DNA from 3 places in the Paenarthrobacter nicotinovorans genome. Region 3 is predicted to be linked to each of the others. Evidence: riboswitches for the same ligand, from Rfam matches in the RefSeq annotation. Region 3 holds a riboswitch; each other region holds the start of a gene.
What was found. Region 3 has a riboswitch for S-adenosylmethionine ahead of JMY29_RS04955 (hypothetical protein). Riboswitches for the same ligand answer to the same signal wherever they lie in the genome.
Positions count from the first base shown of each region.

Region 1 (10,497 bases), 1.5 Mb from region 3:
GTGGCTCATCTCGAGTATTCGCTTGATCGCTCCGGTGAACCACATCAACGGCAAGGAAGTCGGCACACCCGCCATCCGAAAGCAGCTCACAGCCGAGCTGAACGAATTGTTCGCGGGTATCGAATAGCGGTCCGCCCTGGGGGCGTCTGCCAAGGATGCTCCGCTTGGAACCTAGCAGGTCGCAAGTAGAGTAATTGCTCGCATGACTCAATGATAAGGAACTCTTGGCCTCAGCCATGAGCAAATTGTGCGTCCAATCGCATTTCTTATCCTCCTTGAAATGGTCATTCGTCATGTGATGAATCTTGTTCTCGTGTTAGTTGGATCACGTCCGACTGCCACTACTTCAGACTTTGCTGGCTAACTTCCCGGAGGGAATATGGGACTCAGCTCCCCCACAAAAGCCGAAGCATCGGCAACCGAGGCGCAGTCCGCAACTGCCGCCTCACCATCAGGACTCCGCCGGTCCATGGAGGCCCGGCACCTGGTCATGATCGCCATGGGCGGTGTCATCGGTTCAGGCCTCTTCGTCAGTTCCGGCTACACCATCGCCACCGCCGGCCCCCTGGGCGCGGTGCTTGCCTTCCTGATCGGCGCCGTCGTGGTGTATCTCGTGATGGCCTGCCTCGGGGAACTCGCTGTTGCGTTCCCCGTCTCGGGCGCATTCCACATCTATGCCGCCCGCACCATCGGACCCGCCACGGGCTTCGCCACGGCGTGGCTGTACTGGCTCTGCTGGGCCGTGGCCCTTGGTTCGGAATTCACCGCGGCCGGGCTGCTCATGCAACGGTGGTTCCCGGGCGTGGATGTCTGGATCTGGTGTTTCGTTTTCGCAACAGTCCTCTTCACCCTGAACGCCATTTCATCGCGCGTCTTTGGGGAATCGGAGTTCTGGTTCGCGCTCATCAAGGTCGCCGCCGTCGTCGGCCTCATCATCCTGGGCGGCGCCGCGCTTACCGGATTCCACCCCCTTGCAACGGGCGACTACCCCACGTTCGGCGAGAACTTCAGCACCCCTGACGGGCTCTTCCCGAACGGCTTCACGGGAGTCTTTGTCACGTGCCTGGCCGTCTTCTATGCCTTCTCCGGTTCCGAACTGATCGGTGTTGCAGCTGGTGAGACCGCCAACCCCGGCGCGAACATCCCCAAGGCAATGCGAACCACAGTGATCCGCCTGATGATCTTCTTCGTTGGTGCCATCACGGTGATCGCGGCAACCATCCCGTACGAAAAAGTCAGCGTGGACGAGAGCCCGTTCGTCACCGTCTTCTCCATGCTCGGCATCCCGTACGCGGCGGACATCATGAACTTCGTGATCATCACGGCGTTGCTTTCGGCCGGAAACTGCGGCCTCTTCTCCTGTGCCCGCATGCTGTTCTCGCTGGCCGACGAAGGCCACGCACCCCAGGTCTTCAAGAAGCTCACCAAGCGCGGCATCCCGCTGGTTGCCCTCTGCGTGAGCATGCTCGGCGGTCTCGCCTCGCTGATCAGCAGCGTCGTTGCGCCGGCTACCGTTTACCTGGTGCTCGTTTCCGTGGCCGGCTTTGCGACGGTAGGTGTGTGGATGTCGATCGTGGCTTCACACTTCATCTACCGGAGGACGTTCGTGAGGAACGGTGGCGACGTCAACACTCTGCCGTACAAAGCGCCGCTGTTCCCGCTGGTGCCGATCCTCGCATTCGCCTTGTGCGTTGTGTCGTTGATCGGCATCGCGTTCGATCCCAACCAAGTGGCGGCCCTCCTGTTCGGAGTGCCCTTCGTGGGTGCCTGCTACGCGTTCTTCTACTTCAAGTACGGACGCCGCCGCTCGCTCAAAAAGGCCGTCAACTCCTAGCGCCGCGGATTCCTGACCCTGTTGGGATGCAGATCAGCCCTTGGACAACTCTTTCGGTTGCCCAGGGGCTGATCTGTTGTGGAAGGTCGACGGCGGACCTCACCCCGCCTGCGCACAATCACTCGCCGCGGCTGATGGCATTGGGTCTACTTCTTGTTTGCCCGCACCGGGTGCTCGCTCAGAATTGACAGCCTGTTGAAAGCGTTGATTCCAATTGCCGCCATGCAGAGGACACTGATCTGTTCGTCACTGTAGTGCTGACGCGCCACGGCAAACAGTTCCGGGCTGGGACGGGAGGTACTCATGCGGGTAATCTGCTCCGCGATCTCCATGGCGACCACCTCGCTGGGTTCGAACAACTGCACTTCCTTGTACACAGCCACCAATGACAGGCGCTGCTCCGTCTCGCCGTACTTCAGTGCCCGACGGTGGTGGAGATCCAAACAGAACGCGCACCCGTTGATCTGCGAACACAGGTAATTGATCAGTTCGAGGGTCCGGCGCGGGATCCCGAGCCGGTCAGCTTCGTCAACGAGTTGCTGCGAATAGTGGCTGAGCGTCGCGTAGAGGTCCGGTTGCTGCTTATCGAGATAACCGGCCAGCCGCGGTTTTGTTTCCTGTTCAGGCATGTTTGGAGCTTAACGCACCGCGCTCGGAGAGCTTAAGTGAGCAAGCGTCACAGCCAAGCACGCGGAACGTGAGCAAGCGTCACAGCCAAGCACGCGGAACGTGAGCAAGCGTCACAGCCAAGCACGCGGAACGTGAGCAAGCGTCACAGCCAAGCACGCGGAACGTGAGCAAGCGTCACAGCCAAGCACGCGGAACGTGAGCGAGCGTCACAGCCAAGCACGCGGAACGTGAGCGAGCGTCACAGCCAAGCACGCGGGATGTGAGCAAGCGTCACAGCCAAGCACGCGGAACGTGAGGGAGGGTCACTCCGGGGTGTCGGCGGCCAGGCGGATGCCGTTCTCGGCCAGCCATACGGGATTGAAGGCCTTGCTCAGGTAGTTGGTGCCGGCGTCGGGCGCTATGGCTACCACCACCGAACCGTGAGGCGCGGCGCGGGCCACGCGCACTGCCGCCGCGACAGCGAGACCGGACGACGGCCCCAGCGCGAGCCCTTCTTCGTCAAGAAGCCGATGGACCGTGCTGTAGACCTCGTCGTTGGGGATCCGGAGGAAGCGGTCAACGATGGAGCGGTCGAAGATCTTGGGCCACTCTGACTGCGGCCAGGAGTTGCCGACGCCGTCCACCAGGATTTCGGCGGGATGACCCCCGCTGTACGCGGATCCGTAGGGGTCTGCACCTACCACTTCAACGTGCCCGCCCGGCCTTGAGGCTGCCACCTGTTCCTTCAAATACCGCCCGTTGCCGCTGATGGTCCCGCCCGTACCGATGCCGGCCACGAAATGCGTCACCAGCCCACCCGTCTGTTCCCAGATCTCCGGCCCCGTGGTCTCGTAATGTGCCAAAGGATTGGCCGGATTGTCGAACTGCATGGGCCGCCAGGCGCCGGGTGTTTCGGCGGTAATCCGGGCGGCCACGGCTCGCGCGTTCTCCGGAGACTCGGACGGCGCGTTCCAATCCGTCAGGATCACCCGCGCGCCATAGTTGTGCAGCGCAGCGAGTTTTTCCTCGGAAATGGTGTCGCCCGTGACCACCACCACCGGGTGGCCCGTGAGGTGCCCGATCAGCGCCAGCCCGATCCCGGTGTTACCGGACGTGCTCTCCACAATGGTGGCCCCCGGCCTCAGCTCCCCCGAGCGCTCGGCCGCCCGCACCATACTTAGTGCCGTGCGGTCCTTGATGGAACCACCGGGGTTCTCGGACTCCAGCTTGACGTGGATGACACTGCCGAGCCCGCGGCTGAAGTTCTCCAGCTTGACCAGCGGAGTGTTCCCCACCTTTTCCAGGACCGAGGCGTCGAGACCATCAAGACCCCCGGGCAGTGCATGCAACCCATGCTTACGGGTGGCCGTGCTCATGGCGTCGCCTCCTCTGTTTCAGTGAAAAGCTGATCCACGGCTTCGCGCAGCACCGTCCGCGAGCGCTCCACCAGGTCCGGCGCCGACGGCCGGTCCGCCAACACATCAGCAAGCCGGCCCGCCACCAGCCCGGTCCCGTTGCCGAGCGGCTGTGCAGCTTCGGCTTCCAGCAGGAGGTAGGAAGCCGTGAGGGACTCGATGGCCAGGAGCTTCTCCGCGGCATCAATCGACTTCTCCAGCTGTTGCAAGGCCAGCGGAGCAAGCGTCGAGTGGTCCTCGATGTCGGCTGAGAGCGTGGGCGCGCCGAGGGTTGCCGGCGCTGCCAGGAATTTGAGTTCGGCCAACAGTCCGGCCGCGGAATACCAGAGCAGCCCGGGCAGCTCCTCCTGAATCAAGGCAGACGCCGCACCGGGCGCGGAGGACGCCGCTGCCAGGTGCCTCGCCCGGATGGCCCGCTGCGGTGGATACAGCTTGGCGATCCGCCGCTCGCTGGAAATCCCCACGTGCGCCAATCCCAACCGCAGGCTTTCGAAGGACAACGCCAGCTGCATGGGTTGGAAGTTCCCGCCGGACACCATCGTTCCCGACTCCACATCGACCAACGGGTTGTCTCCCCGGCCGTTCAGCTCCACTTCCAGGCCCGAACGCAACTGCGCCACCAAGAACCGGAACGCCCCGTGGGTCTGCGGTGCAGCCCGGAAGGACAACGCGTCCTGTACCGACGCTTCCCTGCGGACATCCTCCAGCCAGCCACCGCTGAGAAGCCGTCGAACAGCGGCGGCCGAGTCCCGCTGGCCGTCAACCGCCTTGGCCGCTTGGATGGCCGGCGAAAAGGGACTGAGGTTTCCGCCGCCGTCGTACCTTGCGATCGCCTCCAGCGACAATGAAAGCGCGACGTCGGCGAGCCGGGCCAGGTGCTGCAGGCGCACCAAGGCGAGGGCTCCCGCGCCCACGGAGTAGGCATTGGCGCTCACCAGGGCCAAGGCCTCTCCGGCAGCAGGTTGCAGGGCTTGCAGGCCGGCGTCCGCGAGGGCTTTGGCGCCGGGCACCAGCATGCCGGAGGCGTCGAACGCTTCCCCCTCGCCCAGGGCTACGGCAGCGACGGCGGCCAGCTGGGTCAGGTCGGAGGAACCCACGGACCCTTCGCGCGGGATGGCGGGGTAGACGCCGCGGTTGAGCAGTTCGGCATAGAACCCGGCGGTCCCGGCACGAACCCCGGAGCCGCCCCGGCTGAACCCGACAAGCCGGGCCAGGATCACTGCGCGCGCTGCGGCACGATCCAGATACGGGCCTACGCCGCTGTTGTGATACCTGATGACCTGCACCTGGTAGGCGAGGAGGGACTTCTCCTCCACAGCAGTGTCCCGGCCTGACCCTAGAAGGGTATTCAGGCCGTAGACCCGTTGACCGGAGGCGGCCGCCTCCTCCACGATCTCCCTTCCCCGTCCGATCAAATTCAACGCTTCTTGGTTGAGTTCCACGTGAAACGTCGGATCCGCAGCCGCTTCCGCCACAGCCAACGCGGAGATGGGGCCCGTCCCGATGGTGAAAATGCCCATTAGAAATCCAGCAGGTTTTGGCGGAATCCGCCGTTGCCGTAACTCTTCCTCAACAGGCCGCGGCGGCGGAGTTCCGGGGTCAGCTTGTCCAGCACACCGTGCACGGTCACCGGATCAACGAAGCCGGAGAACAGGAAGCCGTCGCCCCCTACCGCCGCGCCGGTCTCCTCCAGATAATCCGCAATTTCTCCCACCGTGCCGATGATCGAATCCCCGGCACCACCGCTGCGTGCCTGCAGGATTTCACGCAGAGTGGACCCGGGAGGGGCAGCCTTGGCGAAGTGCTCCAAGGTGCCCTGGTTGCTGTTGGTGCTCAACTCCGGAAGCGGGGCATCGAGGTCGAACTTTTTGAAGTCGATCACGGATAGGTAGGAGATGGAGTTGAGCTGGCTGTCGATGTCACGCTGCGTCAATTCCCGGCGCTGCGCCCGTAGCTCCTCGGCCTCGGCTGTGGAACCCACCACGGTGGGCTTCAGTACGAAAAGCACCTTCACGTCGTCGGGATTCCGGCCGGCTTTCGCCGCCTCGGCCCGGATCGAATCCCGGTAGGCCTTCATGCCGTCAACGCCGCGGGCGAGCGCAATTGCCACATCCGCGTGACCGCCGGCAAACGCTTTGCCCCGCGGAGAGGCGCCCGCTTGGACAAGCACGGGTTCCTCGGGCAACGGTGCCGTGTTCAGCGGCCCACGGACCTTGAAGAAGTCCCCGTCGTGGTTGATCGGATGCACTTTGGTATGGTCCGCAAACACCCCAGCTGAAACGTCCTCAAGTACAGCGTCGGCCTCCCAGCTTCGCCAAAGCCGCCTGACGACGTCGACGAATTCCTCCGCTTTTTCGTACCGGAGGTCGTGTTCGATCTGCTGGTCCAAGCCGTAGTTCTGCGCGGCGAGATCGCTGCCCGAGGTGACCACATTCCATCCGAGCTGCCCCTCGGAGAAGTGCTGCAGGGTAGCGAGGAGCCGGGCCGCGGTGAAGGGCGGGTAGAAGGAAGCGCTGACCGTGGGAACGATCCCCAGGTGCTCCGTGGCGGAAAGCAAGTACGGGACCAACGCCAAAGGATCGTGTTTCGGCGCAAAGGAAGCATGGGCCAGCGAAACCTCGGCAGTACCGCCATAGGTGTCCGGGACGGTCAGGGAATCCTCGATGATGAACAGGTCCAGCCCGGACAGCTCGAACGCGCGCACGGCCTCCTGGTACAGGGCGGGCTTCTTCCAGTCGTAACCCAGGCTGTAGCCCGGAGTGCCCCAGCCCTGCACCCCGAAACCGTGCCCCACAAACCAACCAAAATGCAGCATGGGCTTGAGTGTAGAACTGCTCTGTCCGTTCACCGCGACCTGATTTCATACGAAGTTACAGGGGGTCGTACTGCGTCAATTATGCTCCCGGGACGTCTTAATTGGACCCGTACTCCAGTACCGCCCGGTTACGCAACATGACGACGGCCGCCGTGCGGGCCGTCGTCGTGAATGCTACGTTTTTCTTGAGTAATGAGAACCAGCGCAAAGCCCTGACTTGCTGGTCGGCAACCCTCTCTCCGGCGGGGTGCCTCAGGTGACTACTCGGCGTATCGACAACTCGAACTGCAAGCGTGACTGAGGAGCACCAGCAATGCCTGAACCCACTGAAGAAAAACTCTCTTACCGCCTGATAACAGGCCCGGATACCCGCGACTTTTGTGAGCGGATCACCAACGCCCTGGCGGATGGGTACGTACTGCACGGCAGCCCCGCCGCCACGTTCAACGGAACCGACGTGATCGTCGCGCAGGCCGTCGTCCTGCCCGCCGCTATTGCCAGCGCCGATGCCGCAGTCGCCAACGCCGTTGATGAACTGGATACCGACGACGAAGAAGCATTCGAGGGCCACGCATGAGCTACGCAGGTGACCTGACCCCGCAGGACGCGTGGGCCAAGCTTGAACAGGGCGCCATCCTGGTGGACGTCCGCACCGAGGGCGAATGGGCCCACATCGGAATCCCCGACACGAAAGCCACCGAGAACGATCCCCTGTTCATCCAGTGGAACCTCGCCGGCGGCATCCCGAACTCCCGCTTCATCGAGGACCTGCAACAACAAGCGCCCGAGGACGACGGCGTGGAGCTCGTCTTCATCTGCCGCTCCGGCCAGCGCTCCATCGCCGCCGCCATCGCCGCCACGCAGGCAGGCTTCACCGCCTACAACGTCCTTGAAGGCTTTGAGGGCGAACCCGACCGTTACGGCGAACGCACCGTCAATGGTTGGAAGAACCGTGGCCTGCCAACGAATCTGGGGACCGAGTAAGTGACTTTCAATCCTGACGCCGCCGGCTGGAGCCCCGACACCCAGGCCGTTCGCGGTGGACTTGACCGTACCAACTTCCAGGAAACGGCCGAACCCGTCTTCCTGAACTCCGGCTTCGTTTACGAATCCGCCGCCGCGGCAGAACGCGCCTTCACCGGCGAGGACGAACGCTTCGTCTACTCCCGCTACGGCAACCCGTCCGTGGCCACCTTCCAGGAGCGGCTGCGCCTCCTCGAAGGTACCGAGGCTTGCTTCGCGACGGCGTCCGGCATGTCCGCCGTGTTCACCGCACTGGGTGCCCTGCTGGCTGCCGGTGACCGCGTGGTTGCTGCCCGTTCCCTCTTCGGCTCCTGCTTCGTGATCCTCAACGAGATCCTTCCGCGCTGGGGCGTGGAGACCGTGTTTGTGGACGGACCGGACCTTGACCAGTGGCGTGAGGCTCTCTCCGAGCCGACCACCGCCGTCTTCTTCGAATCGCCGTCCAACCCGATGCAGGAAATCGTGGACATCCAGGCTGTCAGCGAACTGGCGCATGCCGCTGGGGCGACTGTCGTCGTCGACAACGTCTTTGCCACTCCCCTGCTGCAGCGCTGTGGCGAGCTGGGCGCCGACGTGATTGTGTACTCAGGCACCAAGCACATCGACGGCCAGGGACGCGTCCTCGGTGGCGCGATCCTGGGCACCAAGGAGTTCATCGATGGACCGGTGAAGCAGCTCATGCGCCACACGGGGCCATCGCTTTCGGCTTTCAACGCCTGGGTGTTGACCAAGGGCCTGGAAACCATCGGGCTCCGAGTCAACCACAGCTCGGCATCGGCCCTGAAGATCGCGGAATGGTTGGAGCAGCAACCCGCCATCAGCTGGGTCAAGTACCCCTTGCTGAAGTCGCACCCGCAGTACGAGCTCGCCGCGAAGCAGATGAAAGCCGGCGGCACAGTGCTCACGTTCGAGCTCTCGCCGTCCACTGGCCGCTCCGCGAAAGAAGCCGCGTTCGCGCTGCTTGATGGATTGCGTGTCATCGACATCTCCAACAACCTTGGTGACTCCAAGTCGCTGATCACCCACCCTGCCACCACCACCCACCGGGCCATGGGTCCGGAGGGCCGGGCGGCGATCGGGCTGTCCGATGGCGTGGTGCGCTTGTCGGTGGGGCTGGAGGACGTGGACGATCTCATCCTGGATCTGGAGAAGGCCCTCAAACAGGTCTAACCTTGCTGGCATGAGGCATCCATACCGCCGGGCGGGGGCTGTCATCGTTGCGGGATCGGTGGTGTGGTTGGCCGGGATTTCACCGGGATCCCGCGTGTACCTCATGCACGACCCCGCGGAGCGCCTGCGTTTGCTGCTTGCCAGCGAGCGCGGATGGGTGTTCGGCCACCACGCGGCCGCTGCAGGAACCGTCGCAGTCCCGGTGGGCTTCATGGCGTTCTCGAAAGCACAACCGGCAGGGACCTCCAAAGCGTGGGCGTCCGCGGCAGCAACAGCGCTGCTCGCGGGCGCACCATTCTTCGTCTACAGCTTGTCGCGGCGGGCCTCGGACCTTGAGCGTTTCGCTTATTTTCGGGGATCCAATGCACCGTTCCTCGCCTACTCATGGCTGCATGTGCTGGGCTTGGCTGCCATGGGCGGCAGCCTGCTGAAGTCCCCCGCCAAACGATGGGCGGGGATGACGGCAGCAGGGATGGCCGTGGTTTCCGGGACCGTCCTGGCGACCACCAAGGACATCCCGCCCCTGGTTTTCTACCTCACCGAAGGAGCCGTCGGAGCGTACCTGATGGCGTGGCCGGAACCCGGGGACATCGGGGATAGCGAGAACATCGGAGACATCGAGGGCTAAGGCCGCCGCACTCTGGTCAGCAGCGGGACCGGGTCCTTGAACGCGACCGTCGCGGTGCCACGAACAGTCACCTTCGCAGCGTGCGAGACCACGGCGGCAAGGGCTTCGGAGCCGGGCGGATTCCCGCCGTCACGATGCCTGGCGCTGTACCGTGCCGCTGCGTCCCGTTGTTCGAGCGCTCCGTTGCCGCGTCCCAGAATTTCGGCAATGCCCGCCTTGACCAGCGCCAATTCACCTTGGTCATCCAGTACCGGGCTGAGATAGTCAACCAACGCCCACACGACATCAGCGGCAGGCTGGGGCCGGAAATCGCCGAAGTCCAGGAGGTCTCCCCGCAACCCGGAATTACTGGCCCGCCAACCCGCCATCCGCAGCAGGGCGGTCGGCACCGGGGTGGGATCAACGCCGTCGAGCATTTCCAAGGAGGCCGTCTCCACCAAAGCCCGCACCAGCACCGCGATCAGCGCCGCGTCCTCCGCGCGGAGGCAGACGTCGGCGACCCGGACCTCTACGGTGGGCTGGTTCCTGGCGATCCGGGCATCGAAGTAGATCATCCCCTCATCCAGGACTACACCGGTATCAAGCAAGCGCTGCACCACGCGTCGATAAGCCGTGAGCGAGCCAAAAAGCGATGACGGCCCGGACGTGGGCCACCGGTTCCATGCCTGCGTGCGGTAGCTGTCGAACCCGGTCGGAAGCCCGCGCCAGTAGGGCGAATTGGCCGAGAGCGCGGTGAGTACCGCGAGTTTGTCCCGGATGTGGTCCAGCACCACCACGCCTTCCTCCGGGGACTCCACTGAAGTGTGCACGTGGAACCCGCACGTCAACTGCTCGGTGGCGATGATGCCGAAGTGGTCCAGCATCGCGGCGTACCGGGGATCCGGGGTGGTGTGCGTGTTCGAGGCCAATGGTGAAGTGGCAATCGCTGCAACCCTTGCACCGTGCCGCCGGGCAGCTTCATCGGCCATGGCGCGGCCCCGGCGAATCTGCTGCAGGAGTTCGG
Region 1 covers NZ_CP089293.1:3,792,626-3,803,122, forward strand. Annotated here, with positions in the region: gene JMY29_RS17610 (aminodeoxychorismate lyase) at 1-127, shown strand, start outside; gene JMY29_RS17615 (amino acid permease) at 380-1,834, shown strand; gene JMY29_RS17620 (carboxymuconolactone decarboxylase family protein) at 1,981-2,463, opposite strand; gene JMY29_RS17625 (PLP-dependent cysteine synthase family protein) at 2,767-3,819, opposite strand; gene JMY29_RS17630 (aromatic amino acid ammonia-lyase) at 3,816-5,378, opposite strand; gene JMY29_RS17635 (NtaA/DmoA family FMN-dependent monooxygenase) at 5,378-6,706, opposite strand; SAM riboswitch class IV at 6,862-6,973, shown strand; gene JMY29_RS17640 (DUF1737 domain-containing protein) at 6,987-7,250, shown strand; gene JMY29_RS17645 (rhodanese-like domain-containing protein) at 7,247-7,657, shown strand; gene JMY29_RS17650 (O-succinylhomoserine sulfhydrylase) at 7,658-8,866, shown strand; gene JMY29_RS17655 (hypothetical protein) at 8,877-9,494, shown strand; gene JMY29_RS17660 (glutamate--cysteine ligase 2) at 9,491-10,497, opposite strand, start outside.
Region 1: it holds a riboswitch for S-adenosylmethionine, as region 3 does, so the genes downstream of both, JMY29_RS17640 (DUF1737 domain-containing protein) here and JMY29_RS04955 (hypothetical protein) in region 3, are expected to answer to the same signal.

Region 2 (10,497 bases), 460 kb from region 3:
CCTCCTCGACGCCCTGGTCCGTCAGCGGAATCCGATAATCCGGCACGCGGTTGTAGATGGACGTGTCGGCGTTCGCGGCGGACTGTCCGTGCCGGATCATGAATATTCTCTCTGGGGCACCCATCCCACCAAGCATAGGGCGGCGGTTCCCGGCAAAGAGGCAGGAACTGCGGGCAAGATAGGTACATGTTCCTTGCTTCCCGTCGCCGGCTGCGCGCCGAAGTGCTCATTGTCCTGGGCTTGTCCCTGGGCCAGTCGGCTGTCTACTCCGTGGTGCAACTGCTCGACAAGATGACGCGGGCGCCGCTGGCTGATGCAACGTCCACGCTGAACAGGTCCCAGAGCACCCGCGAATATTTCGATCTCACGTACCAGCTTCTGGATATCCTGTTCGCCCTGGTGCCCGTGGCGCTGGTGTTCTACTTCCTGTCCACGCACGTCCAGGCCACCAGGGACGGTGAAGGTTCGGCGTTCGCCCGGCTCGGCTTCAACTTGGTCCGCCCCGGCAAGGATCTGCTTCAGGGCCTGGGCCTCGCGGCGCTTATCGGCATACCGTCCCTTGGCCTCTACGCGGCCGGCCGGGCGCTGGGAATCACCACTGCCATTGTGCCCAGCGGCCTGGATGCCTACTGGTGGACGGTTCCCGTGCTGATTCTCTCCGCCGTGCGACACGCCATTGTGGAAGAAGTGATTGTGGTGGGGTATCTCCTGGACCGCTTCGGCAAGTTCGGCTGGAGCGTTCCGGCGGGCATCGTCGTCAGCGCCCTCCTTCGCGGGAGTTACCACCTCTACCAGGGCTTTGGCCCGTTCATCGGCAATGTGGTGATGGGCCTGGTCTTTGGGTGGATCTACACCAAGACCAAGAGGGTGATGCCCTTGGTGATTGCCCATGCCCTGCTGGACATTGTGGCGTTCGTTGGATTCAGCCTGTTCGGCAAAGCGGTGGGCCTGGGCTGAGCAGCCGTGAAAGCCGTTGCAGCCGTTAAAAGTATCCGGCCGCCATCGGTGGGTGACGTCATTGGCACCCGCTGATGGCGGCCGAAGCATTGTTTGGACAGCGGTGTCCAGGGCCGGGACCAGCCCGGATCAGGGGAACGGTCAGATGGTGACGGCTCCGGAGGCGGTTTCGAAAGTGACGGCCATGATGCCCGGCGTGCCGCGTGGTGCTATCCACTGGACCGCGACGTCCTCGAGAGGCTTCTCCACTGGCTCGCCCAGCCATTCGGTCACGCGTTCGGCGGAGCCCGCGATCGTGAGGCTGGACATCTTCACATCGCTCTCGTACACCTTGGACGGGTGAAGTGAGGGGTCGCCCTCCCACTTGAGCAGGTACGGCACCTGGGGATCGGCGATCAAGCCGAGGATGCCGATCTGCTGCCACACCAGTTCGCGGCCGTCAGGGAACTTGCGGTTGCCCGGGACTGCTGCGCGACCGAGGCGTTCCTCAAACGGGGCGAGGTCGTCAACTGCCACGCACCAGCCCATCCAACCGCCGCCGGCGGCTGAGCGTGCACGGACAGCTTGGCCGAAGGGTGCTTTGTCGGAAGCAGGGTGGTCCAGGACCTCCACGACTTCCAGGTACTTGTTATCCGCAAGGGGAATGATCATGTTCCGGGTGCCGAAGCGCGGGTGCACTCCGCCCCGGACTGCGTCCACTCCCAGAGCCGCGGAAATTCGTTCGGTAGTGGCCAAGAGGCCATCTCGTTCACAGGCGTAAGAGACGTGATCCATGCGCATGGCTTCATCTTGGCACTTTGTGATCGGTGTCTCAGCTAAGCCAACCCTAACTAAGGTGGGATCTCGCGACGGGCGTCATGGAAGGTCGCAAAAGAGCCCATATATTCTGCTGGCGTCACAAAGCTGTCCAAGGACCCGGACACTTCCTAGACTGGCCGCAGCTTCCTTCCCGCAGCTATTCCGCCGACCACACGCGCCACGAACAGGAGAATTCCATGTCCCAAGGATGGTCTTTCGAAACCCGCCAGATCCACGCAGGCCAAGAGCCGGATGCCGCCACGGGCGCGCGTTCCCTGCCGATCTACCAGACAACGTCGTTCGTTTTCCCGAGTGCTGAAAGCGCGGCCAACCGCTTTGCCCTGGCCGAACTGGCTCCGATCTACACCCGGATAGGCAACCCCACGCAGGACGCCGTGGAACAGCGCGTCGCGAGCCTCGAAGGCGGTCTGGGTGCACTGCTGCTCAGTTCGGGCCAGGCAGCCGAGACCTTTGCCATCCTGAACATCGCCGAGGCCGGCGACCACGTCGTCGCGAGCCCCAGCCTCTACGGCGGCACGTACAACCTGCTGGCCCACACGCTGAAGAAGTTCGGCATCTCCGTGACTTTCGTCGAGGACCCGGACAACCTCGAGCAGTGGCGTGCGGCCGTCCAGTCGAACACCAAGCTGTTCTTTGGTGAAGTCGTCTCGAACCCACGCCAGGACGTGCTGGATATCGAAGGCGTCGCCGGTGTCGCGCACGAGGCAGGCGTGCCTCTCATCGTCGACAACACCCTCTCCACGCCGTTCCTCATCCGGCCCATCGAGTGGGGCGCGGACATTGTGGTCCACTCCGCAACCAAGTACCTCGGCGGACACGGTTCGGCGATCGCAGGCGTGATCGTGGACTCGGGCAACTTCGACTTCGGCAAGGACCCGGAGCGGTTCCCCGGCTTCAACACCCCGGACCCCAGTTACAACGGCTTGGTTTACGCCCGCGACCTGGGCAAGGACGGAGCGCTCGGAGCCAACCTTTCCTACATCCTGAAGGCCCGTGTCCAGCTCCTTCGCGACCTCGGCTCGGCCGTGTCGCCGTTCAACGCGTTCCTCATTGCCCAGGGCCTGGAAACCTTGAGCCTGCGGGTGGAGCGCCACGTCGCCAACGCCACCAAGGTGGCCGAGTGGCTGGAAGCGCATGACGACGTCGAATCGGTCGCCTATGCGGGCCTGCCGTCCAGCCCCTGGTACGAGCGGGGCCGCAAGTACGGACCCCAGGGCACGGGAGCCATCGTGGCCTTCAACATCAAGGGTGGCGTAGAGGCCGGCAAGCGCTTCGTGGACGGTTTGGAGCTGCACTCCCACGTCGCCAACATCGGTGACGTCCGCTCCCTGGTCATCCACCCGGCGTCGACCACGCACAGCCAGCTGACGGTCGAGCAGCAGGTAGCCGCCGGCGTCAACCCGGGCCTAGTCCGCTTGTCCGTGGGCATTGAGCACATCGATGACATCATTGCCGACCTCGAAGCCGGCTTCCGCGCGGCCAAGGGCGCCTGAACGGGCAGTCCACGCCTGCAGCTGACGCACCCGGCTGACGGACCCGGGGTGCCGTCCACATCGACGATTATTCGCCGGACGGCACCCCGGAGTGCTCTTTCGTGAATGAAGCTGCCCTTGAACGTCACACTGGTGTCACATTCTTCGCCATAACGGTGGTGTCTTTCCTAGACTCTACGTATTAGGTCATGAGTGCCAGCAGATAGCCCCGGCTTGCTGGCCGGCAACCCTCCTTCCGCGGTGGGGTGCCCCGGGTGAAGACCTGGCCTGTTCGCACGCAAGGCGACGGGCAAGCGCGAAGTTAGGTGTCAAAGGAATGACCATCACTGCTACAGCACTTCCCAAATCCGGAGAAGAAGACGGAACCGTCAAGTACGCGGGCATAGGGCCGCTGGCGCTCGAAGCCGGCGGTCACCTCCCCAACGTCGTGTTGGCGTACGAAACCTGGGGACGACTCAACGCCGACGCGTCCAATGCCGTGCTCATCCAGCATGCGCTGACGGGCAGCACCCACGTTGCCCGCGGAGCCACGGACGAGGAAGGGTGGTGGGAGCAGTTGGTGGGTCCGGGCGCCACCATCGACACCAACAGGTTCTTCGTTGTCTCCATCAATATCGTGGGCGGCTGCTATGGCAGCACCGGCCCGTCCTCCGATGCGCCGGACGGCAAGCCGTGGGGTTCCCGGTTCCCCCTGGTCACTCTTCGCGACAGCACGGTTGCTGAGGCCCGTTTGGCGGACCTCTTGGGGATTGAATCCTGGCACGCGGTCCTGGGCGGCTCGATGGGTGGGGCCAGGGCCCTCGAATGGGCTGTCACGTTCCCGGAGAGGGTCAACCGCTGCGCCGTCATTTCGGTGGGAGCCTACAGCACCGCCGAGCAGATTGCCTTTGCGCAGGCCCAAACCCTGGCCATCCGGCAGGACCCGCACTTCAACAATGGGGACTACTACGGCGGTCCGGCTCCGGAACACGGACTTGCCCTGGCCCGCCGGATTGCGCACATCACGTACCGTTCCGCCCTGGAACTGGATCTCCGCTTCGGCAGGGAAGCCCAACATCAGGAAACGCCGCTCTCCGCAGCAGTCCTGGGGGAGCGTGGTCGCTACCAGGTGGAAAGCTACCTGGACCACCAGGGGACAAAGCTTGTGCGGCGGTTCGATGCCAACAGCTATATCGCCATCACCGAAGCGTTGATGTCCCACGACATCAGGCGGGGACGGGGCACACTGCAGGAAGCACTTTCGCGTGCCACCGCCGAGTTCTTTGTTGCTGCTGTGGACACGGACAGGCTGTACTTCCCGGCCCAGTCCAAGGAACTGGCGGCAGCACTGCCGGGGAATGTTCCGGTCCACACCATCCAGGCGCCGATCGGCCACGATGGCTTCCTCACGGAAATCGGCCAATTGTCGGAGCAGCTTCGCGGGGCGTTCTTCGCCTGACCGTGAGGAGCCTGTTCGTAGAGTTGCCTGTTTGTGGACGTGCCTAGCCGTTCATGATCTCCCCGCGTTGTTTCATGTAGTCCTCCATGGCGATCTGGCCATTGGTGAACTTCGCATCCAGTTCAGCCAGCTTGCGGGCGCGGTAGCCCTGGGGCTCGGAACCGGCAGTGGGAAACGGCGCGGGAGCGGGCTGTCCGGCCCGGTAGGAATCGCTTGGGTAGGAACCGCTTGGGTAGGAGGCGTTCGACGGCGGCGCGACCTGCGGAGCCTCGTCTGCAGGGCGGATGACTGCCGGCCCTGGCGGGTAGCCCGGGTAATTCTGTTGCGGGTAGTCCTGCGGCGGGTAATTTTGTGGTGGGAAACCCTGTTGCGGATAATCCTGACCACGAAAATTCCCGTTCTGCAGGCGGCGGGCCTTGGACCGGTTGTACATGCGGATTCCCATGGGAATCAGCCACGAGCAGACGATGATCCAGAAGATCAGATTGTTCACAGTGCAGGCCTCCTAGGTCTTAACCCCAGCTTAGCCCTGTGCCCATCACAGCAGCTTGGCCTCCATGCCCAGGAAAATCCCGTAGCGTTCCGCTTCGGCTTCCAGGGCCATCTGCTCTTCCTTGGTTGTCGGCTTGTCCATCCGGACTTCGAGCCCGCACATGCCCCCTGCGAAGCTGTGCCGCCACCATCCGGCCAGCCTGCCGTCCACGAGGACTACATGCATGGGGCCGTTGTCCTCAGGCAAGTACGGTGCGGTGCCGCCCAGGTAGTGGCGGGATTGCGAGTACCCCATCACGTATTCGTCGAAGCATTGGATGAGGTCGACGCGGGGGAGCACGGAACCGGCCGCTGGACCGGCAGGAGCCTCCAGGGCTTCTACGTCAGCCGAGGCGCCGTAAAAGTCCAGGTCATCGAAGGAGACCCGGGCCAACGTTCCCGGTGATAATTCCGCGGCGACGTTGAGTCCCAACGTGACGTCTTTCATGGTCAGCCCGGACCACGCCGAACAGTCCTTCACGGTAGCCGGTCCGCGACTGCTGAAATACCGCAGGGCCATCTGCCCCAGGGCGTGTTCCCGGTCCGCTCCGCTGAGCGGCCCGGAAAAAGGAGCGGTGACGCGTTCGGAGAACAAAGCGTAGGTCTGCTTCAGGGCTCCTCCAGCCGAACGAACCGGAGCGCCGCTCACCAGAATGCCGCTGATTTCGGCGTGCATGAGGTGGTAGATGAAACCCAGCCCCTTGCCGGGAAAGCCGGCCTGGCCCAGAACATCAGCCAACTCCTCGCGGGTCTTGTGGGCACCATCCGCCACGGCTGCTGCAAGAATCCTCCCACTGTGGGCGGCAGTTTCCCCGTCCACCCCGGTCCGCTTGTACATGCCCTTGTTGCCTTGATGCAGCCGGTCAGCGGACAACGCCATCAACCAGCCCAAGTCATCCCTGTGCACAAAATGCCATGTGGGGCGCAGGATGTGCGTCCGCAGGATGGTTCCGTCGGCAACGGCCTGTTCTACTGCAGCTGCAGTGCTCGAGGGCGTCCGCTGCGCCACGGTCCAACGGGCATAGGCGAATTCCTGCGACTGGACGGCCAGGAGATTGCGCACCACATCCCCTGGAGCTGCACCCAGGGGAGGACGTAACTGTTGCCGTCGGAGACGCAACTGCCGGACCCCCGCTGTACGGGGAGAGTCATCACTCGCCATGCTGGTTCACCGGCCCATCGCTCCCGGCTAGCTCCGCGGCATCACGGTACCGGCGGCACCAAAGACCGGTCCCGGCGTCGGACGCTTTGGCGTGATGCCGTCGCCGGACGATTGGTGACGGAGCCTCCGGATAACCCAAGGTACGAAGTATTCCCGTGCCCAGACCAGGTCCGATGAGCGGGCTTCCCGCCATGTCCGGGGAGGAAGGGCCTTGGGTACCAGCGGCTCCAGGGTGTGCTGGACGTTCAATGCCTCCAGGACCATCATGGCGATGGTGTGGTGGCCCAGGGGGGAGAAATGCAGGCGGTCGGCATCCCACATCTGGGTGTCAGCGAGCTGCCGCAAGGACCACATGTCGGCAATGATGGCGTCATGGCGGGCTGCGACCGTTCGCAGGTTCTCGTTGTAGATGGCAACTTTGCCCCGGATGCGGCCAAGGACCGAGGACGCAGTATCCGGACCGTTGAAGAGGACCACCGTGGCCCCACCCGAGCCCAATTCGCCGACGGCGGCGTCGAGTTTCTCGGCCAGAAGGTCGGGATCACCGCCGGGGCGGATGAGGTCGTTTCCTCCGGCGGAAATGGAGACGAGGTCCGGTTGCAGTTCCAGGCAGGGGCCGACTTGCTCGTCGACGATCTGCTGCAGCAACCGGCCCCGGATGGCGAGGTTGGCGTAGGCGAAGTCCTCGTGTCCGCGTCCCAGCTCTTCGGCGACACGGTCCGCCCAGCCGCGGTAACCGCCGGGATTGGCAGGTTCGGGATCGCCGATGCCTTCCGTGAACGAATCACCCAACGCCACGTAACGGCTCCACGGGTGCTTTTGGGCGGGTTCGCCCGGTTTCACTAAATGATTGTTCTCACTCACGCTCATATCCTGCCCCCAGAGGGCCGACCTACGCCACCGTAGGTTGTTACTTACGGGTAACTGCAAGAATGGAGGCATGACTGAAGCCCCCGCTTTTCCAGCACCTGTTGTCCTCTGGTCCCACGAGGAAGCCGAACGCGCCGGCAAGCCCCTCCTGGTCCTGCTGCACGGCTACGGATCCAACGAGGACGATCTCTTCAGCCTGGCCGGGCTCCTCCCCGAGGGGTTCGTCGTGGCATCGCTGCGTGCACCGATGCCCATGGGCCCGGGTTTTACGTGGTTCCCGCTCACTGCGTCCATCGACTACTCCCTGGACGCCGTGAAGCTTGCCGCCGAATACGCCCTGGAATGGCTGGACACGGTAAAGGTCAACCATTCCTCGGTTACGCTTCTTGGCTTCTCCATGGGCATGGCCATGGCGACCACCATGCTCCGGTACCGTCCCGCGGACTTCGCGGCCGTCGTCGGGCTTTCAGGCTTCGTGATCGACGCCGGTGGCGACGCCGCGTTCAAGGACGACGAGCTGGACGGATCGGTGCCGATGTTCTGGGGCCGTGACCAGCAGGATCCTGTCATTACGCCGGACAAGATCGAATACACCATGGGCTGGGTCCGCAAGCATGTGGACCTTACCAAGGTCCTCTACACGGGCATGTGGCACGGCATCAACCAGCAGGAAATCGGGCACGTAGGGGAGTTCCTCACCCACAAGGTCCTCGCCCCCTAAGGGGCGTTGTTTCAGGCGGTGGTGATCCGCACTGTCTGACCGTTGACGGTCACGGTGTCACCGGCGTGGAGTTGGCGGCCGCGCCGTTCATCGATCTCGCCGTTGACCTTCACCAGGCCGTTCTTGATGAGCTCCGTGGCCTCTACGCCGTCCTCCACCAAGCTGGCGAGCTTGAGCAGTTGGCCAAGGCGGATCATGTCGTCACGGATGGGGATCTCTTCAATTTCGGGGTTGCTCATACAGCAATGATGCCTGAAGTAGTGTTGAGACGGTGCCGCAGCCTTCTCCCCGTTCAGCCCTTCCGTTGGCCGTTGGCCTGCCCATTGCAGTAGCAACGGGCCTGGTCATTCCGTTGCAGGGAAGGATCAACGGGGCGCTCGGCGCCAAACTCGACGACGGCATCGCCGCAGCTGTGGTGAGCTTCACCACAGGCCTGCTGCTGATCAGCGCGATATCCTTGGCGACGCCCAAAGGAAGAGCCGGTCTCCAACGAATCATCCCCGCCGTGCGGAACCGCAGCTTTCCCCGCTTCTACGTCATGGCCGGTGCGATCGGTGCATTGTTCGTCTTCGCGCAGTCTTTCACGGTGGCACTGCTCGGAGTCGCGCTGTTCACCGTGGCAGCCGTGACAGGGCAGACGCTGAGCGGTTTGCTCGTTGACCGCATGGGCATCGGGCCGGGAGGGCGCCGCGCCATCACAGGGGTGCGGGTCCTCGGCAGCGTCCTGACCGTCGCCGCCGTCGCCTGGGCTGTCTCGCCGCGCTTCGGCGGAGACGCCGACCTCGCCTCGCTGGTGCTGCCCGTCCTTCTTCCCTTGGCTGCAGGCTTCCTGATGAGCTTCCAGCAAGCCATGAACGGCACCGCCACGGTTCATTACGGCACGCCCGTGGCGGCGACCTTGGTCAACTTCGTGGCAGGTTCAGCGGTTCTCTGGACAGCGTGGCTCATCAAGCTCGCCGTCGCGGGACCGGGTAATCCGCTTCCGGCTGAGTGGTGGTACTACCTCGGTGGCCCCATGGGTTGCGTCTTTATCGGGCTGGCGGCCCTGCTGGTCCGCAGCCTGGGCGTGCTGATCACCGGCCTGGGCATGATTGCCGGGCAGTTGGTCGGGTCTCTGGTGCTCGACGTCGTGATCCCCAGCCCCGGCGCGGTGGTCGCCTTGCCCACGGTGCTGGGTACGGTCCTCACCCTCGCCGCGATCATCGTCGCCACCTTGCCCTGGCCCAAGGGAGCTTTCGCACGGAGAGGTGCGGCGAAAGGCCGGTAGGGTAGGAGTCAGTAAATTTCCCCCAAACCCCGCCGGACAACCTCGTCCGGAATCCGGGGTCAAACCACCGCGGACCGCACCCAGCGGCCCTGTAGAACAAATGGAGTCACCCATGGCAGCAAAATCCGTCCTTGACCAGGTCATTTCCCTCTCCAAGCGGAGGGGCTTTGTCTTCCAGGCCGGTGAAATCTATGGTGGCTCCCGTTCTGCCTGGGATTACGGCCCCCTCGGCGCAGAGCTGAAGGAAAACATCAAGCGCCAGTGGTGGCAAAGCATGGTCCGCGGCCGCGAGGACGTAGTGGGCCTGGATTCCTCCGTTATCCTGCCCCGCCAGGTATGGGAAGCGTCCGGCCACGTGGAGGTCTTCTCCGATCCCCTGGTTGAGTGCCTCTCCTGCCACAAGCGCTACCGCGCGGACCACCTCGAAGAAGAGTATGAGGAAAAGAAGGGCCGCCCGGCAGAGAACGGCCTGGCGGACATCGTCTGCGCCAACTGCGGTACGCGTGGTCAGTGGACCGAACCCCAGGAATTCTCCGGCCTCCTGAAGACCTTCCTTGGCCCCGTGGCCAGTGACGAAGGCATGCACTACCTGCGCCCGGAAACGGCACAAGGAATCTTTGTGAACTTCAACAACGTGCTCACCACCTCGCGCAAGAAGCCGCCGTTCGGCATCGGCCAGATCGGCAAGTCCTTCCGCAACGAAATCACGCCGGGCAACTTCATTTTCCGCACCCGCGAGTTCGAGCAGATGGAGATGGAGTTCTTCGTCGAGCCCGGCACGGATGAAGAGTGGCACCAGTACTGGATGAAGGAACGCATGTCCTGGTACACGGGCCTGGGTATCCGCGAAGAGAACCTGCGCTTCTTTGAGCACCCCTTGGAGAAGCTCAGCCACTACTCGAAGGGCACCACGGACATCGAGTACCGCTTCGGCTTCCAGGGTTCCGAGTGGGGCGAGCTCGAGGGCATCGCCAACCGCACGGACTTCGACCTCTCCACCCACGCCAAGGCCTCCGGCACGGACCTGAGCTACTTCAACCAGGCCACCAACGAGCGCTACACGCCGTACGTCATCGAGCCCGCCGCCGGCCTGACCCGCTCCTTCATGGCGTTCCTGATCGACGCCTACACCGAGGACGAGGCACCCAACGCCAAGGGCGGCGTCGACGTCCGCACGGTACTGAAGCTGGATCCGCGCCTGGCACCGGTCAAGGCTGCCGTCCTGCCGCTGAGCCGCAA
Region 2 covers NZ_CP089293.1:1,484,622-1,495,118, forward strand. Annotated here, with positions in the region: gene JMY29_RS06895 (histidine phosphatase family protein) at 1-100, opposite strand, end outside; gene JMY29_RS06900 (CPBP family intramembrane glutamic endopeptidase) at 187-957, shown strand; gene JMY29_RS06905 (VOC family protein) at 1,099-1,737, opposite strand; gene JMY29_RS06910 (bifunctional o-acetylhomoserine/o-acetylserine sulfhydrylase) at 1,953-3,269, shown strand; SAM riboswitch class IV at 3,454-3,571, shown strand; gene metX (homoserine O-acetyltransferase MetX) at 3,586-4,707, shown strand; gene JMY29_RS06920 (hypothetical protein) at 4,751-5,200, opposite strand; gene JMY29_RS06925 (winged helix DNA-binding domain-containing protein) at 5,246-6,400, opposite strand; gene JMY29_RS06930 (SGNH/GDSL hydrolase family protein) at 6,428-7,270, opposite strand; gene JMY29_RS06935 (alpha/beta hydrolase) at 7,341-7,991, shown strand; gene JMY29_RS06940 (RNA-binding S4 domain-containing protein) at 8,003-8,230, opposite strand; gene JMY29_RS06945 (DMT family transporter) at 8,263-9,258, shown strand; gene JMY29_RS06950 (glycine--tRNA ligase) at 9,371-10,497, shown strand, end outside.
Region 2: it holds a riboswitch for S-adenosylmethionine, as region 3 does, so the genes downstream of both, metX (homoserine O-acetyltransferase MetX) here and JMY29_RS04955 (hypothetical protein) in region 3, are expected to answer to the same signal.

Region 3 (10,497 bases):
CTGGTTCTGTCCACCCCGTCCGCCATTCCTGCGCGCCGGACGCCGGGGACTGTCCAGGCTGCTGTGCCGGCGCCGCACGCTGCGCCTCCGTCCGGGTCCGCTCCACAGTCTGCGCCGCAACGACCTGGAGGTACTCAAGGGCCCGGGAAATCTCTTCGACCGATCCTGCGAAATCTGCGGCTTCCGTGAAGTCAAACAGCCGTGTCTCCTCGGCCGCGAGTGAACGCACAGCTGCCACTGCTGCAGCACCCAATGCCAGCGATTCGGCGAGTCCTGCAGCTCCGGCGCGGCCCTCAAATGACATACCGGCGGTTGGCCGCGCGCCAGGGTCGCTGCCGGTGAGCGCGGCGGCGAGTGACGCCGTCGAACCTGTTTTCTCGCTGTGGCGGACGCGTCGGGGCAGGACTTTGGCGCCGGGCGAACCTGCCCGCCGCGCCAAAACATCCCCAATGCTTCCCATGCATTAACCCTGCCAGGAGGGTCTGACATTTTTGGCAGCCCACCCCGGACAGGCTCCGGACATGGCTGACGCGGGCCGAAGAGTCTGGGGGAAAACTCCGACCCGCGCCAGGTCCATGGGGTTGGCTAGCCGATGATCTTCATGGCCTGCCAACCGGTGCCGAGGCTAGTGGGCGGGACGTTGCTGAGAGTCCCGTTGCCGCTGCCTGGGTAGAGCCACAGGGTGTCTCCGATGCGGCCGATGACGTCGTTCTTGTTATCGCCGTCGAGGTCCCGGGGGCCTGCGATCGATGTTCGGTTGTCCCAACCCGTGGAGATTTGCTTCCATGCGAGCCATCCGCGGGTTCCATCGCCGGGGTAGAGCCAGAGGGCGCCAGTATCCGAACGCCTGGCCAGCACGTCTCCCGTACCATCTCCATTAAAGTCCCCGGTGCTCAGAATTGCATTCATAACATTCCAGCCGGTTCCAATCGTGATTGGCGTCCGGAGCCCGCCGCTGCCGTTGCCTTCGTAAAGGCGCAGATCGCCGGTGCTCCGCCTGGCGATCAGGTCAGGGATTCCGTCGCCACTGAAGTCGCCCGGGGAGAACAACTGGCTCATGGTGCTCCATCCGGTGCTCACCTGGACCCTGGCGCCGAAGCTGCCGGCGCCGTCGCCCGGGTAGAACCACAGGACGTCACCTGCACGGGCCAGCAGGTCCGGTTTGCCGTCCCGGTTGAAGTCGCCGGGGGTTATGGTGTCGGTGATCGTGGACCATGCAGGTGCCGCCAAGGCCGTTTGCCGCGGCCCCAGACCGCCTCCGCCATTGCCCGGGTAGAGGTACAGGTTGCCGGCAGTATCGGAGGACAAGACGTCGGCCTTGCCGTCGCCGTTGAAGTCATGGGACGACGGCGGCCCGGCTGCGGGAACGCTGTACGTCTGGGTTCCAATGGGTGAGGTGTTCCCTGCAGCGTCCACACCGACGTACTTCAGGGTCAGCTGTGATGTCCCCATGACAAGCGGAGCCGAATACTTGAAGTTGGTGGCAGACTCCGTAGCCGTGGGGCTGCTGCCGTCTGTGGTGTAGTAGATGCTTGCGCCTGGTTCATCGGCGGAAAGCGTGATGGTTGCCCCGCTGGCCAGCGCACGGCTGATTGGGTTTGCCGTCACCACAGGCGCCCGCGTGTCAGGCGGAACGTTGTAGGTCTGCGTGACGACATCGGACACGTTTCCGGCAGGATCCATGGCGAAGAATTTCAGGGTCATCGGATCCGGGCCCGCGAAGACAATCGGCGTGGAGTAGACCAAGCCTGCAGTGAGGGGATCGCTGCTGTCCTTGGTGTACTTGATCACGGAGTTTGCCTCGTTGGACGTAAGCGTGATGCTGGTGCCCGGGGCGTAGGCGCCGCCCAGCGGGTTGGCCGTCACCACAGGCTTGGTCACGTCCGGGCCGGTGGAGTAGCTCTGAGTCACGACGGCCGACGGATTGTTCGCAGCGTCCACGGCGAAGTACTTCAGCGTCAGTGGACCATTCACGGTGATCGGCGTGGCATATTTGGCACTCGCGGTGGTGGGGGTCGTCCCGTCCAGCGTGTAGAAGATCGTCGCAGGTTCGTTCGCGGACAGGGTGACCTTTTGCCCGATGTCATAGGTGCCGCCGGGCGGTGTCGCCGTCACTTCGGGTGCAACGACGTCGGCCGTGATGTGGGCCTCGAACTCGGACAAGCCGACGTTCGTGGTGGAGCCGCTCACGGAGGTGATGTTGAAGCGGACCGAACTGACTGTCCGTGCCGGGAAATTCACTGTGAGTCCCGAACCGTTGTTAGGCAGGGCGCCCACTGGCACGGTGCTGCCATCCGGGAAGGCCAGGTTGCCGCCGGTTACCTGGTCGCTGAGGATCGGCCGGTCAAAAAGCGTCACGGCGTTGATGGTCCGGGCAGGGGAGAAGTTGTACTGGATCCAGCTGCCTGCCTTGCCGCCGTTGGTGACCCATTCGCGGTTGGCGTCCATGGGCGTACCCCATGCGTACCCGTCGCGGGCCTTCTCGGGGCTCTGCCCCGAGGCCTTCTGCGAAGAAGCGCTCACTGTTGTGCCTGCTGATTTGGCAGCATTGCCCGTCCACTCGATGGCCGTGATGTACTGCCGTTTGAGCCAGTCGCTGTAAGGCGGCGCCGGGCAGGGAGTGTCGCAGAGGTATTTATCGAAATCGGCGAAGCGCACAAAGGTGTTGACTTTGTTGGTCAGGTCCGCGCCCGTCACATTCTGGGCGTATTCATCGATTACATAGGCGTCGTATGCAGATGCCGTATGGGGTCCCGTGTAGGCCCTGCTGGCCAGCTGGGCAAACTTTGCCGTGGCCCAGTGATCGCTGTGGTCGTAGGGGTCCTGGTAATTTCCCGTCCAATCCTGGGTCCGGAAGGTGGTGGGTTGGTAATTGGCCACCAGCTGGTTCAACGTCGTCTGGAATTGCGCCTTGGTAAACGCTGCGGCCCCATCAACCGGACGGATGGAGCTGAGCCGGCCGTCCCACAGTTTCAGGATGCTCTGGCCGTTGTAGCGGCTGCTGCCCCTCCCATCCGGGAAGCCATCCGGAAGCCGCATGAAAACGACGGAAACGTTGGGTGCCGCATTCAAGGTCTGAAGGGTGAGGGGTCGGCCCGGAACGCCCGCGTCGGAGGTGGTCCAGGCATCGGCTACACCCGCCATTTTCGCGTAGCTTGCCCTGATTCCCGCTTCCAGGCTGTTCCAGTACGCAGCCCCTTCACCGGCTTCACCCGCCGTTGCGTACACGGTCTGCACGCAGCGCTTGGACTGGATGTCACGCATGAAATCCGGACTGATGAAAATCAGGTCATCATCGGTGTGGGCCACTATCTGCATGGCGCCGCCTGTGCCCGGGCACGGCGGGACCGCAGCAGCGGCAGGCGCCGCCATACCAACGGTCAGGGCAGAAAAGGCAACAGAGGAACCCAGCAGGAAAACAAGGATTTTCCGGAAAAGGGAACGGGTGCTGAACAGGGTGAAATGAGTATGACGCCGAGCGTATTTTGGACGGTCCACAACCATGCTCCTCGAGCAGATGTTGGGCCCCCCAGCCGGCAAGCTTACGACGCCTCCGCGACGTCATTTCCTGAATTCAGTTGGGTACTGCAAATACTTTTCATGGATCGAAAGTGGAGCAGTGATCGATACTGTACTCCTCGCGGAAATTCATGGCTAGGGTCCAGACCGGTATGGGCGAAATCCCAGTGGCGCGGGCAAGCCCGCTACTAGGCTGAAACCATGAACCGCACGGCAGCGCTAAACCCAAGTCCTCGAACACTCGACGTCGAAAGCGTGGTTCATTTCGATCGGCTGGTCGGTGCCGGAGCCCGGTCAATGCACGGTTGGCACGCGCAGTCGTTGGACCTTCGCGGCTACTCGCGCCAGCTCAAAGCGATGGATCCGCAAGGTGCCATCTTCCTCGGCTGCACCTTCGACACCGGCGTGGAAGAAAGTCTGCGAAGCCGTGGCGCACTGATCTTTCCGAAGCTGCTGGGTGTTCCCTTTGACCCGTACCGCGGCACTCTCTACACCCCGGCGGAGCTCTACCGGGACATCCCGGCTACTGAGTACGAGTCCACCCTCGACGCGCAGGTCTACCAGTGGAGCATCCTGCCCGGCCAGCGTCAGAGCCTCGACGCCACGCTCGCCGCAGCGCTGCACGATCACGCCATAGGCGACGCCCTGGACGAGGCATTGGATCAGGGCCCCTTCGCAGGTAGCAGGATTGTGGGAGTCATGGGCGGCCATGCCGCCCAGCGAGGATCCAGGGAATTCGCCGACGCCGCCCGGCTGGGCAGCCTGCTCGCCCAAGCCGGCTTCGCCGTCGCCACGGGCGGGGGTCCCGGTGCCATGGAAGCGGCCAATATGGGCGCCTACTTCAGCGGAAGGCCCGACGCCGAACTGCAGGCGGCCCTTGCGACACTCGCCGATGTCCCGGGGTTCAGGCCCTCGGTGACGGCTTGGGCGCGTCAGGCGGCGGCCGTCGTCGAACATTACCCGCAAGGCACCCCGACCCTCGGCATCCCTACCTGGTTCTACGGGCACGAGCCGCCCAATCTGTTCGCCACCCACATCGCCAAGTACTTCGCCAACGCCATCAGGGAAGCCATCCTGTTGGAAGTCTGCAACGGCGGGATCGTGTTCCTGCCGGGAGCGGCAGGCACGGTGCAGGAAATTTTCCAGGACGCCTGTGAGAACTACTACGGCGCGCCCGAAACCATTACCCCCATGGTCCTGGTGGGCCGCGAACACTGGGAACGGACCTTCCCGGCGTGGCCTATGCTGCAGAGCCTGGCCGCCGGGAAGCCCATGGCGGAGCGTATCTTTTTGGTGGACACGGTGGAGGATGCGCTCGCGGTGTTGGCCCGCTAAGACACAGCCCGGATCAGAAGTCTTTGCTGCAAGGACCTGAACCCAGTTCCGCGAGCCCCGTCAGGTCGCCTGCGGCATATTCCCGTACCCACGATGCCTGCCCGAACATGAGTTGCCGGGGATCGTCCACGTGGTCCAGGCCCACCAGGTGTCCGAGCTCGTGCATGATGACTGCCACGCCGATGTCCTCCCCGTCCGGGGTGTCCACGATCCCGGCAAACTGTGGTGCATCCAGTGAGACTGTCCCGGTCACGTATGCCTTGTAGCCGTTGCTCAGGCCAATGGAGGAGCTTCCGCCCAGACCCACCGTCTGCCCGTTCAGGCGCGGAACCTGCTCCGGGGTGCTCCAGGCGATCAGCACCGGCGCCCAACGGTCCCCGTATCTGGCCGGCTGGTACCCGGAACGGTTGGGGGAGGGAACCTCGGAACTCGGTCCGTCGTAAATGAATCTCAACCCCGTAGCTCTCCCGGTTTCATGGACGGCCTTCTCCACAAGAACCTGCCAGGAAGCCGGTGCGAGGTCCGAATTCACCACGTAGTGGATGGGCCTGCAGGGCGAGTACGCCAAGGGCGTGCCGTCTTCTTTGACTGCCAGGAACTTGTACGAGCTGCTGGCTTGGACCAGCGGGGGCGGCGTGCCGAGGGGCGCGTCGGCTTCTTCACGTCCGGGCAGGGGATCGTCCCGTTGTCCGAAGGGTGCCAGCCCGGGACGTGGCGGCTGGCTCTGGCTTTCCGATGATCCGTAGAGGAATTGCTGCAGCTCTCCGCCGAAATAGGCTCCGGCGCACACGAGCCCCAGGATGCCCAGCAGGAACAGGATGGCGGCGACGCTGCTGTGCTTGATCGGCGGGCGGGGCTCAGGCGGCTCGTGCGGACCCGAAGGCGGAAGGTAATGGGGCCGGGGAGGATCCGGGTCCGGCCACTTGGACGACCCATAAGGTTCCATGGAACCCCCTGACGTGGAGGCCGCGGACGGGCGGTGGGGCGCCGCCGTCGGCCGTATTCGCCAGCATAGGTCCAGTGTCCCCGTGAGTCCATGGCCTTTGTACCCAACGCCTGAAAGCTGCTAGATGTCCTTGCGGCAGGGGGCTGATGCCAGGAGATGCAGGCCGTTCAGGTCACCGGCGGCCAGACCGTCCGGTGCCCCGATTTCCGGGTACATGAGCTGGATCGGATCGTCCACATGGTCCAGTCCCATCACGTGTCCCAGCTCGTGCTGCATGACGGCAAGGACGTAGTCCGCGCCGCCGGGATCGGCCAGAAGTTCCGCGATCTGGGGTGTGTCCAGCTCCAGGCTTCCGGTGATGTAGCTTTTGGGGCCCTTGTCCAGCGAATACATGGTGCTGCCGCCCGTGCCGATGACCTTCCCTTCAAGGGCCGGTGCCACTTCTGGTGTGGTCCACGAGATCAGCAGGGGAGCCCACCGGTCGCCGTAGCGGTTGGGTTGGTAGGGCTCGCGCCGGTCCGCGGGTTGTTCGTCGGTTGTTCCGTCGTTGACGAACTGGATGCCCGAGGCTGCAGAGATATTGGCAATGGCCGTCGCCAGGAGGGGGTCGGTTCCCTCGGGAGCGGAGGCGTTGTTCACCACGTAGTGCAGCGGCCGGCAAGGGGAATAGCCCACCGGGGTGCCGTCGTCGTTCATGGCCAGGAACTTGTATGAATCATTGGTGGTGCCCGGTGCCGTCGGCGAGGCCAGCGGGGCGTCAGCTTCCTCAAGTCCCGGCGGTGGCGCGTCCGGAATGCGGGCCGAGGTGGGCTGTATCTTCCCGGTTTGCGGGCCGCCCGGGACGCTGACGCCCGGGAACAGTGCCGTGATGCGGGGGTCGCCATTCAGGAACCAGGACACCAGCACAGCGACCGTCGCCGCGATGAATGCCATCAGCAGGCCGAGCAGAACGCGCTGGGTTGTTCCCGATCGCCGGTGCTTCGGCACGTGCGTAGCTTCCCGCTCCCAGTCCACGGTTCTCCATTCCTCAGGCCCTTGGTCACGCGGGGCAGCGCGGAGGACGAACCAACATTACGGTCTGCCGGGGGAGCAGTCCAAACTCAGACGATCGCCGCGCCGAACAGCAAACCGAGACCGTAGGTGGCAGCAGCTGCTCCCAGCCCGATGGCCAGTTGCCGCAGGCCGCGGCTGAGCGGCGACGTACCGGACAGCAAACCCACGACGGCGCCTGTCGCCAGCAGCGCGATGCCCACCAGGACTCCGGCCACCAGGAGCGCGGCCATACCCGTCATCCCGAAAAGGAAGGGCAGGATCGGAACGATGGCTCCCGAGGCGAAGAAGCAGAAACTGGACAGCGCCGCGCCCCACGCCGAACCCACCGATTCATGCTCATCGGCCACCGGTTTCTCGGGCTGCAGGGAGAGGCTGGGATCGCAGTCGCAGCTGAACAATCCCATGCGCTCGGCTGCCCGGTGCTCGGCGGCTTCGCGGGTCATGCCGCGTGCCAGGTAAACCAGGACCAGCTCGTTGTGGTCGATGTCCAGCGACGGGGCTGCGGTGAGGGTGGCCTGGGTGGGGAGGGTGGCGTTGAGCAGTTCGCGTTGCGAGCGGACGGAGACGTATTCGCCGGCACCCATGGACAGTGCGCCGGCCAGGAGCCCTGCAACGCCGCTCATGAGGACCACGGAACTCGGTACACCCGTCGCGGCCATGCCCATGACCAGCGACAGGTTGCTCACCAAACCGTCGTTGGCGCCGAAAACTGCTGCGCGGAAGGTACCCGAGAGCCGGTTGCGTCCACGGGTCGCCAGGCCCCGGACTACTTCCTCGTGGATTTGTTCATCGGCCACCATCGCGGGGGTGGCGGCCGGCTCGGTTCCGTAGGGGGAGCGGCCCTCTGCACGTTGCGCCAGGGCCAGGACGAAGACCGAACCGAAGTTGCGGGCCAGGAACCCCAGGAACTGGCTGCGGGCGGAAGCTGCCTTGGGCATGCCTGCGTGCTCACCCAGGAGTTTGAGCCAGTGCGCTTCATGCCGCCCTTCGGCTTCGGCCAGAGCCAGCAGGATCTGCCGTTCCTCGCCGTCGCGGCGCTGGGCGAGTTCGCGGTAGACCGCAGCCTCGGCGCGTTCATCGGCAAGGTACTGCCGCCAACGCCTGATGTCCGACGCAGTGGGTGCTGCCGGGTCTGCGGTGTGGTGGAGGGCTGCGGGTTCGATGGCGGGGTCCGGAGCGGGGCTCGACGAACTGTGGGATTCCTGGTGCATCTGCACTTTATCTCCTGTGCTGGGTGGGGTAGTTGCGGCCCCATTGCACGCCCCACACTACCGCTTATTTGCAGGGTTTTTTGGCTGGTATTCCTTAGCTGGAATGTTCGGTGTACCGTAATTTCCGGCTCTGCTTGACCCTCGCTTTGGCCGGTGCTCAGATGGAAGGACAGGGGCGGGGAGCCTCCCCGCACTCGGTTAGCGGGCTCTTACAGGCCCACGGGACGGAGGTTGCACCATGGACACCACCGAATCACACGCCAAGTACCCGGAACGCACCACCATCGAGTCGGACCCGGCCTACGACTACGCCGAAGACCAGGAAGTGGACGAGCCCTGGGTTGAGGAAGTGGACGCCCCCGAGGACGATGAACGGGTGGTGCCGATCGATGAGACCGAGGAATTCCGTGGGGAGGAAGAGGAAATCTAGTCCTCGTCCCGGCTGCCGAGGGCGAACAGGCGCGGCTGGCCATCCCGTTTTCCTGTCGCGGCCACAGTAACCGTCAGGGTCCGGGACGCCTCGCACCACGTTGAGGGCCGGACGGCCTGGGCCAGCGCTTTGGCGATCTGCTGCGGATGGGGATGCCGGAAGAACAGGGTTTCGTTCCTGGCCACTATGGTGACCGTGCCCAGGTAAAGGTCGACGGCGGGGATCACCGTGACGGTCCGGGCTTCGGTTTGGCCGGTGGTGCTGTGGGCGTGGCTGGTATCGCTCTGATACGGCAAGGTGCTGCTCCTGTGGAGAGTGCTCTTGCCCGCTCGGTTGTCTCAGGTCCGGGACGGGCCGCTTCCTCATCCGAACCACCCGTGAACATGGGGTTGGTGCATGGCCAGTCGGAGCTTGGCGCCACATCTCTTGAAGCTGGGACAACAGTACCGCACCTGCGGTTATGAAGGCCCTTTTGCCGGGAACAAAACGACGGCGGTGCTGCCCCCGTGAAGGGGGCGGCACCGCCGTCGGGTATTGCCTGGTTACTTGCTGCTGCCCACCGGGTGGACTTCCGGCGGCAGTTCCTCGGAGATGGCGCCGGCTACGCGCTTGTCCCAGGCCTCGCGGACGGCTGCGTCCGTGGGCGGAGTCAGCAGGGAGACCACGACGTAAACCACCAGGGAAGCACCGAGGCCCCAGTAGATGGGCTCGTTGGCGTAGACGCCGTCTTCGCTCGGGATGACACCAACCGCGTACATGATGAGCAGGGCCAGTGTCAGAACTGAGCCGACTGCCATGGACCATGCAGCCGCGATGCCCGTTCCGCGCTTCCAGACCAAGCCGCCGAGAATGGCGACCAGGAGTCCGCCTACCAGGATGTCGTAGGCGATGGTCAGGGCAACAACGACGTCCTGAGCTGCCATGGAAATCAGGACGGCAACGATGCCCAGGCCCAGGACCCAGTAGCGGTTAGCCTTGACGTCGTGCTCGGGGTTTTCCGTGTCGTCGGTGTTGATCGTCTTGCCGAACCAGCTGGCCACGAACGGGACAACGTCTGCGCGGGCCACCGTAGCGGCGGCGATCAGGGCGCCCGAAGCGGTGGACATCATCGCAGCCACAGCCGCGGCCATCACCAGTCCGCCGATGCCGACGGGCAGGATGTGGGTTGCCACCTCTGCGTAGACAACGTCCTTGCCGAGGTTGGCGACATCGATGTCCGGGAGGGCGACGCGGGCAGCCAGGCCGATCAGTGCGCCGGCGATGCCGTAGAGGATGCAGTAAACACCGGCGGTAGCTCCGCCCCAGCGTGCAACGGTGGCGGTCTTGGCGGTGAAAACGCGCTGCCAGATGTCCTGGCCGATCAGGAGGCCGAGGGTGTAGACCACGAAGTAAGTGATGATGGTCTGGACGCCGATGCCGTCGATCTGGAAGAAGCTGGCGTCAAGGCGCTCACGGATGCCGTCCATTCCGCCGGCTGCGTTCAGGACGAACGGCAGCATCAGGAAGAAAATGCCTACGGTCTTGATGAGGAACTGCACCTGGTCTGCCAAGGTGATGGACCACATGCCGCCGATGGTTGAGTAGACCAGCACGATGGCGCCGCCGACGGCGATTGCCAACCAGCGTTCCCAGTCGAAGAGCACCACGAAGATGGTGGCGTAGGCGCCGGTGGACGTGGCGCAGAGCATGAGGGTGTAGGCCAACATCACGATTCCGGATGTCTGGGTGGCTTTGCTGCCGTATCGCAGGCTCAGCATTTGGGAGACCGTGTAGATCTTCAACCGCTGGATGGTGCCGGCGAACAGGAGGCTAAGGAGCAGCACGCCGGAGCCGATGGCCACCACGAGCCACATGCCGGAGATGCCGAACTTGTAGCCGAGGCCCACGCCGCCCACGGTGGATGCGCCACCGAGGACCACGGCGGCCATGGTGCCTGTGTAGAGGAAGGGTCCCAGGCGGCGGCCGGCCACCAGGAAGTCGCTGTTGTTCTTTGTGCGGGACTT
Region 3 covers NZ_CP089293.1:1,023,922-1,034,418, forward strand. Annotated here, with positions in the region: gene JMY29_RS04920 (HNH endonuclease) at 1-460, opposite strand, end outside; gene JMY29_RS04925 (chitobiase/beta-hexosaminidase C-terminal domain-containing protein) at 586-3,504, opposite strand; gene JMY29_RS04930 (LOG family protein) at 3,721-4,854, shown strand; gene JMY29_RS04935 (zinc metalloprotease) at 4,868-5,800, opposite strand; gene JMY29_RS04940 (matrixin family metalloprotease) at 5,921-6,814, opposite strand; gene JMY29_RS04945 (VIT1/CCC1 transporter family protein) at 6,901-8,064, opposite strand; gene JMY29_RS04950 (hypothetical protein) at 8,303-8,494, shown strand; gene JMY29_RS04955 (hypothetical protein) at 8,491-8,790, opposite strand; SAM riboswitch class IV at 8,807-8,926, opposite strand; gene JMY29_RS04960 (sodium:solute symporter) at 9,037-10,497, opposite strand, start outside.